One region of the Streptomyces sp. NPDC126499 genome, then DNA from elsewhere that is predicted to be linked to it. Evidence: riboswitches for the same ligand, from Rfam matches in the RefSeq annotation. Region 1 holds a riboswitch; the other holds the start of a gene.
The links. A riboswitch is a leader RNA that binds a small molecule or an ion and turns the genes downstream of it on or off. The one in region 1 is predicted to bind glycine.

Region 2: linked by a shared signal. The riboswitch ahead of gcvT (glycine cleavage system aminomethyltransferase GcvT) and the one ahead of gcvP (aminomethyl-transferring glycine dehydrogenase) in region 1 are both predicted to bind glycine.

What each region holds. Positions count from the first base shown of each region.
Region 1 covers NZ_JBEOUO010000027.1:8,503-12,342, reverse strand. Annotated here, with positions in the region: gene gcvP (aminomethyl-transferring glycine dehydrogenase) at 1-924, opposite strand, end outside; glycine riboswitch at 1,101-1,199, opposite strand; gene ABTZ91_RS29315 (PRC-barrel domain-containing protein) at 1,313-1,687, shown strand; gene ABTZ91_RS29310 (DNA polymerase IV) at 1,794-3,230, opposite strand; gene ABTZ91_RS29305 (MerR family transcriptional regulator) at 3,341-3,840, opposite strand, start outside.
Region 2 covers NZ_JBEOUO010000004.1:344,277-348,116, reverse strand. Annotated here, with positions in the region: gene ABTZ91_RS08250 (enhanced serine sensitivity protein SseB) at 1-296, opposite strand, end outside; gene ABTZ91_RS08245 (AAA family ATPase) at 431-1,192, opposite strand; glycine riboswitch at 1,339-1,453, shown strand; gene gcvT (glycine cleavage system aminomethyltransferase GcvT) at 1,614-2,738, shown strand; gene gcvH (glycine cleavage system protein GcvH) at 2,858-3,235, shown strand; gene glyA (serine hydroxymethyltransferase) at 3,260-3,840, shown strand, end outside.

The sequences.
Region 1 (3,840 bases):
GACCAGGCGGCCGGGCAGGGAGCGGGCGTGCTTGTCCTGGACGGCCATGTAACCGGCGTGCGGGCCGCCGAAGCCCATGGGGACGCCGAAGCGCTGGGTGGTGCCGACCGCGATGTCCGCGCCGAGCGAGCCGGGCGAGGCCAGCAGGGTGAGGGCGAGCAGGTCGGCGGCGACGGTGACGACGGCGCCGAGCTCGTGGGCCTGGTCGATGACCGGCTTGATGTCGCGGATCGCTCCGGAGGCGCCCGGGTACTGGAGGAGCACGCCGAAGACGCCGCGCTCGGCGACCTCGGCCGGGATGCCGGCGGACAGGTCGGCGACGACGACCTCGACACCGGTCGGCTCGGCGCGGGTCTCGATGACGGCGATGGTCTGCGGCAGGGCGTCGGCGTCGACGAGGAACACGCCGTCCTTGACCTTGCCGACCCGGCGGGAGAGCGCCATGGCCTCGGCGGCGGCGGTGCCCTCGTCCAGCAGGGAGGCGCCGGAGGTGGGCAGACCGGTCAGGTCGGCGACCACGGTCTGGAAGTTGAGCAGCGCCTCCAGGCGGCCCTGCGAGATCTCCGGCTGGTACGGCGTGTAGGCGGTGTACCAGGCCGGGTTCTCCATCACGTTGCGGAGGATGACCGGCGGGGTGAAGGTGCCGTAGTAGCCGAGGCCGATCATCGGCGCGAGGACCTGGTTGCGGTCGGCGAGGGCACGCAGCTCGGCCAGTACCTCGGCCTCGGTGCGGGCGGCCGGCAGGCCCAGGGCCTCGGTGTTCTTGATGACGTCCGGCACGGCGGCGGCCGTGAGCTCGTCCAGGGAGCCGTAACCGACCTGGGCGAGCATCTTGGCCCGCGCCTCGGCGTCGGGTCCGATGTGCCGCTGTTCGAAGGGGATGCCCTGCTCGAGCTCGGAGAGCGGAGTGCGGTTGGCGGTCATGTACGGGGGCCTCCTGGTCGTCACGACCTTCGAGGGGCACCTCGGCGCGGGTGCCCGGACGGCCTCCCCCTCTGTCATCCAAACCTGAGAGCTTCACCGGCCCGCCTCGCGGAGGACCGGCTTTCACCGTCGGTGAGAGCGGATGCCGTGACGCCCGCCCTGCTTTCCAGAGTGACCTCGTCCGCGCGGTACGGGGGCCTGAGAGATTCCGGGGAGGATTTGCTCCTTCGGCGCCTCCGAAAGCCTTCTCCGGAGGACTCTCCCGCGCGGGGTCGACAGCCACAGCCAGCCTACCAGCGCCGTTCCTTCTCCCATCGCTCAAGTGGCCGACATCCCAGATGTGCACTTTCGTAGGGGTGTAGCGCAGTTGCGACCCGTTGGAGGGACCGTGCAGACCGATATCGATCCGCGCAGCCTGATCGGCCGCAAGGCCTACGACCGGGACGGGAACAAGATCGGCACCGTGGACGAGGTGTACCTCGACGACGCCACGGGGGTCCCCGAATGGGCCGCCGTCCGCACCGGCCTCTTCAGCCGTGACGCCTTCGTCCCCCTGGAGCCGAGCGAACTGGTGGGCGACGCCCTCCACGTCCCGTACGAGCGCGCCCTCATCAAGGACGCGCCCGACTTCGGCGTGGGTCGCCATCTCTCGCCGGAACAGGAACTCCAGCTCTACCGCCACTACAACCTCACGCTGCCTGCCGTGCCCCAGGACGCCCCGGACCGTGACTTCGGCCGTCTGGCGGGCCAGGAGGAGGCGTGACGGCCGCCTGAGCGCCGGGCCTCGGCCGTCTGAGCACCGGGCCGTCGGAAGCTTGAGCGCCCGGCTGCCGGCCTGAGCGGGGCGGCACGGCCGGCTCCGGGTCCGGTCAGGCCGCCGCGCCCGTCGCGCCGCCCGGGACGAGCGGCAGCGGATCCGAGGGCTCCAGGTCCGGGTCGTCGACCGGGAAGGTCCGCACGCGGCCGGGCGGCGAGCCCGGCTCCTCGAAGCGGACGGTGACCCGTCCGACCCCGCTGCCCTGCACCCAGCCCGGCCCGTACACGGCGTGCCGCACGTCGTGTCCCGGCGACCAGCGCCGCTCGGCGGTCTCGGTGGCCGTCGCGGGCGCGGCCGGAACGGGGTCAGAGGTGGCCGCTTCCCCGGGCCCGTCCGCCTGCGTCCCCGCCGCCCCGGTCCCGGTCCCGGTCCCGACCGCTGTCCCGGTCCCGGTCACCGCCCCGGCCGCGGCCTCCGCCTCGGCCTGCGCGAACAGGTCCTCCTGCGTGTAGTCGGCCAGCCCGCTGACCCCCACCCCCAGCAGCCGCACGCCGCCCGTCGTGTCCACCAGGTCGAGCAGCCGCGCCGCCGCCTCCTTGACCACCACCGGGTCGTCCGTCGGCCCCCGCAGCGTCTCCGACCTGGTCAGCGTCGAGAAGTCGTACCGCCGGACCTTCAGGACGATCGTCCGCCCCGAGTGCCCGGCGCCCCGCAGCCGCCCCACGCACCGCTCCGCGAGCCGCTCGACCTCGAGGCGGATCCGCAGCCGGTCGTGCAGGTCCACGTCGAAGGTGTCCTCCACGGAGACCGACTTGGCGTCCCGCTCGGCCACCACGGGCCGGTCGTCGTGCCCGAGGGCCATCCGGTACAGGGAGCCGCCGTGCGCCCGCCCCAGGAGCCGTACGAGCTCGTCCTCGCCCGCCTCCACCACCTCGGCGACCGTGGTGATCCCGGCCCGCCGCAGATGCTCGTCCGTGGCCGGCCCCACCCCGGGGATGATCCGCACCGAACGGGGCCCGAGCAGCTCCCGCTCCGTCCCGGGCTCGATCAGCACGAGACCGTCCGGCTTGGCCTCCTCCGAGGCGATCTTCGCGAGCATCTTGGACCCGGCGAGCCCCACCGACCCGGTCAACCCGGTCGTGACGAGGATGTCCCGGCGCAGCCGCTCCCCCGCCACGCGCGCGCTCGCGCTGTCGTCGGCCACTCCTCCCGCCTCCAGGTCGACGAAGGCCTCGTCGAGGCTGAGCGGCTCCACCAGCGGCGACAGCCGCCCGAGCAGCTCCATGACCTGCCCGCTGATCGCCCGGTAGAAGGCGAAGCGGGGCACCAGATACGCCGCGTTCGGCGCGAGCCTGCGTGCCTGCGCCATCGGCATCGCCGAGTGCACCCCGAAGCGCCGTGCCTCGTACGAGGCCGTGGCGACCACCCCGCGCGGCCCGAGCCCGCCGACGACCACCGGCTTTCCGCGCAGACTCGGCTTCGACGCCTGCTCCGCGGCGGCGAAGAAGGCATCCATGTCGAGATGCAGGATCGTGGGCGCGGCTCTCACGGTTCCGATGCTGCCCTACGCCACTGACAATCGGCCCGCACGCGCGTGCGGGTCGTGCGTGCGGAGGGGGACCCGCGGGTCAGACGGCCCGGTCCCCGCGGGACCCGTGGTCAGACGGCCCGGTCCCGGCGTCGGCGCGCCAGTTCGTCGGCCGGGTTGTGCCCGATCAGCGTCTCGCCGGTGTCCACCCGCTCGCCGTGCAGCTGCGAGAGCGCCGCCTCGACGTCCCGCCACACCACGCCGACGGCGATGCCGAAGACGCCCTGCCCGCCCTGGAGCAGGTCGACGACCTCGTCCGGCGAGGAGCATTCGTAGACGGTCGCGCCGTCGCTCATCAGCGTCATGCGCTCCAGGTCGCGAAAACCCCGGGCCCGCAGGTGCTGCACCGCCGCCCGGATGTTCTGCAGCGCCACCCCGGTGTCCAGGAAGCGCTTGACGATCTTGAGGACGACGACGTCCCGGAAGCTGTAGAGCCGCTGCGTCCCCGAGCCGTAGGCGGGCCGCACGCTCGGCTCGACGAGACCGGTGCGCGCCCAGTAGTCCAACTGGCGGTAGGTGATGCCGGCCGCCGCACAGGCCGTCGGGCCGCGGTAGCCGATGGCGTCCGAGC
Region 2 (3,840 bases), on a different contig from region 1:
AGCTGCGGGGGCAGGCCGCGGGCGAAGTCGCGGGCGGGGGCGACGGTGAACGACATGTGCTCGCCGACGCAGGCGAGGAACTGCTCGTGGGAGCTGAAGACGGGCACGTAGGCGGAGCCGTCGATCTCCAGGGTGGGCAGGTCGAGGTCGGGGCTGTCGGGGCCGCCGCCGTTGGGCAGGGGCACCCAGACGGGGCTGCGGCCGAGGACCTCGACCAGCCGGCCGCCGGCGGCGGGGTTGCCGAGCGAGGCGGCCAGCACTTCCTCGAGCTCATTGCCCGGCCACGTCACGTCCACGTTCTCGTCGTCCCCTTCCGGCCTTCCGGCACCTGCTGCTGCGGTCGGCCTGGTCCGCCGGACAGGCCATACGCACCTTAATCGCGGCACGCCGCCCCTGTGACCCAGAAGGACGCCGGGAGGGCGGGAGTGGTTCACGCCACGTCGTGGCCCGTCACGTCGCGGCCCTTCATGCCGTGGGCCGTCACGTCGTCGCCCGTCGCGTCCTCGCCCGCCGTCTCGCGGAACCCGATCCGGCGCAGGGCGTCGGCGGCGTCCCGGTCCAGCAGGGTGACCGAGGCGCAGCCGGGCGGCAGGGCGCCGCTCTCGGCGGTGCGCACCAGGCGGCCGACGGCGCGGCGGTGCCGGGCGAAGGCGTAGCCGGAGACGCCGCGGCCGCGGGCCCGCTGGCCGGCGCGGGCGGTGTCGGGGTCGACGTCGAGCAGGATCAGGTGGAGGGCGGCGCCGCGCCTGCGGGCCTCCCGGGCGAGCCAGCCGCGCACCCAGGACTGGGTGCCGCAGTCGTGGACGATCACCCCGGCGCCGGAGCGCAGGGCGCGGCGGAGGCCCGCGTAGTGGGCGAGGCGGGCGAGGGGGCGCCAGAGGGCGTACGGCAGGAAGCGGGGCAGCCGGGCCTCCCAGCGCTCGCGGGTGTGCTGCGAGTCGATGGCGCGGCCGGCCGCGGCGCGGTCCATGAGGGTGGACTTCCCGGCGCCGGGCAGCCCGGAGACCACGACGACGTCGCCGGCGGCGAAGGTCAGCACGCGGGGACTGCGGCCGCCGCGCTCGCGCAGGTCGCGCAGGATCCGGGCGCGGCGCCGGCCTCTGACCCGGTCGCGGGCGCGGGCTCGGGCGGCCGCCCGCTGAACGGGTATCCCGGGACTCGCCGCGTAGGCGCCGGTGCGCTGGATGGTCATCTCTGCTCCCCCTGTCGGGCCTGCCGGGACCCTGCCCACGAAGTGTAAAGAAACGGTAATGGGACACAAGCGATTTGCCCGGCGGACCCGCCGTGCAATGATGAGCGCCACGCGCTCGCAGCGCGCACAACCGCATACCGGCCGCTCGAATCCGCGCGGGAGAGTCCCGGGCCGCCAGGCGCAGTCGCGCCGAGCGTCCCCGGGCGCCGAAGGAGCAAGAACCTCCCTTGAATCTCTCAGGCCCCGTACCGCGTGGATGAGGCAGATCTGAAAAGCGGGCCGCACCTGTCGCGGCCCCACCCAAGGTGCAAGCCGAGGATGCCCTCGGTGAACCTCTCAGGTTCCATGACAGATGGGGAGGATCGTCCTCACCGTCATGTCATGTCGTGCCCTGCACGCCCTGGGACCCGGGAGCCACCCCATGAGCACTGCCCCCCGTCTGACCGCGCTCGATGCGCTGCATCGTTCACTGGGCGCGACCATGACCGACTTCGCCGGCTGGGACATGCCGCTGCGCTACGGCAGCGAGCGCGACGAGCACAACGCCGTACGGACCCGGGCGGGCCTCTTCGACCTCTCCCACATGGGCGAGATCACCGTCACCGGCCCGCAGGCCGTGGACCTCCTGGACTACGCCCTGGTGGGCAACATCTCCACCGTCGGCAACGGCCGCGCCCGCTACACGATGATCTGCCGCGAGGACGGCGGCATCCTCGACGACCTGATCGTCTACCGCCTCGGCGAGACCGAGTACATGGTCGTCGCCAACGCCTCCAACGCCCAGGTGGTCCTGGACGCCCTCACCGAGCGCGCGGAGGGCTTCGACGCCGAGGTCCGCGACGACCGCGACGCGTACGCGCTGATCGCCGTCCAGGGCCCGGAGTCCCCCGGCATCCTGAAGTCCCTCACCGACGCCGACCTGGACGGCCTGAAGTACTACGCGGGCCTGCCCGGCACCGTCGCGGGGGTGCCGGCGCTGATCGCCCGGACCGGCTACACCGGCGAGGACGGCTTCGAGCTGTTCCTGAAGCCGGAGCACGCCGAGGGCGTGTGGAAGGCGCTGACCGAGGCGGGCGCGGGCGTCGGCCTGATCCCCTGCGGCCTGTCCTGTCGTGACACGCTCCGCCTGGAGGCGGGCATGCCGCTGTACGGCCACGAGCTGACCACCGCGCTCACCCCCTTCGACGCGGGCCTCGGCCGGGTCGTGAAGTTCGAGAAGACCACCAACGAGGGCCGCTTCGTCGGCCGCGAGGCGCTTGAGAAGGCCGCCGAGCGCGCCGAGACCGCCCCGCCGCGCAAGCTGGTCGGTCTGGTCGCCGAGGGCCGCCGGGTCCCGCGGGCCGGCATGTCGGTGGTGGCGAACGGCGAGGTGATCGGCGAGATCACCTCCGGCGCGCCGTCCCCGACCCTGGGCAAGCCGATCGCCATGGCCTATGTGGACGCCGCCCACGCCACGCCCGGCACCGAGGGCGTCGGGGTCGACATCCGGGGCACCCACGAGCCGTACGAGGTCGTGGCACTGCCGTTCTACAAGCGTCAGAAGTGACAGACGACTGACAGGGATGTGCCAGAAGTGACGTATCCCTCAGCGATTCGTCTCATGGTGCATCTCACCTCGCAAGACCCGCGTTCATCAGCACTCCCCCGATCCAGGAGAATCAGGTCATGAGCAACCCCCAGCAGCTGCGCTACAGCAAGGAGCACGAGTGGCTGTCGGCCGTGGAGGACGGCGTCGCCACGATCGGCATCACGGAGCACGCGGCCAACGCGCTCGGTGACGTCGTCTACGTGCAGCTTCCCGCGGTCGGCGACAAGGTCACCGCGGGCGAGTCCTGTGGCGAGCTGGAGTCCACGAAGTCCGTCAGCGACCTGTACGCCCCGGTGACCGGCGAGGTCGTCGAGGCCAACCAGGACGTCGTCGACGACCCGTCGCTGGTGAACTCCGCCCCGTTCGAGGGCGGCTGGCTGTTCAAGGTGCGCATCGAGGCCGAGCCGGAGGACCTGCTCTCCGCCGACGAGTACACCGCCTTCACCGCCGGCTAACCGAGACCCCCCAGGGATCGAAACATGTCGCTTCTGAACACCCCTCTCCATGAGCTCGACCCGGACGTCGCCGCCGCCGTCGACGCCGAGCTCCGCCGCCAGCAGTCCACCCTCGAGATGATCGCCTCGGAGAACTTCGCTCCGGTCGCGGTCATGGAGGCCCAGGGCTCCGTCCTCACCAACAAGTACGCCGAGGGCTACCCGGGCCGCCGCTACTACGGCGGCTGCGAGCACGTCGACGTGGCCGAGCAGATCGCGATCGACCGGATCAAGGACCTGTTCGGCGCCGAGTACGCCAACGTGCAGCCCCACTCCGGCGCCTCCGCCAACCAGGCCGCCCTCTTCGCGATCGCCCAGCCCGGCGACACGATCCTCGGCCTGGACCTGGCGCACGGCGGCCACCTCACCCACGGCATGCGCCTGAACTTCTCCGGCAAGCAGTTCAACGTGGTCGCCTACCACGTGGACGAGGCCGGCCTGGTCGACATGGCCGAGGTCGAGCGCCTCGCCAAGGAGCACCGCCCCAAGGTGATCATCGCGGGCTGGTCCGCCTACCCGCGCCAGCTGGACTTCGCCGAGTTCCGCCGGATCGCCGACGAGGTCGA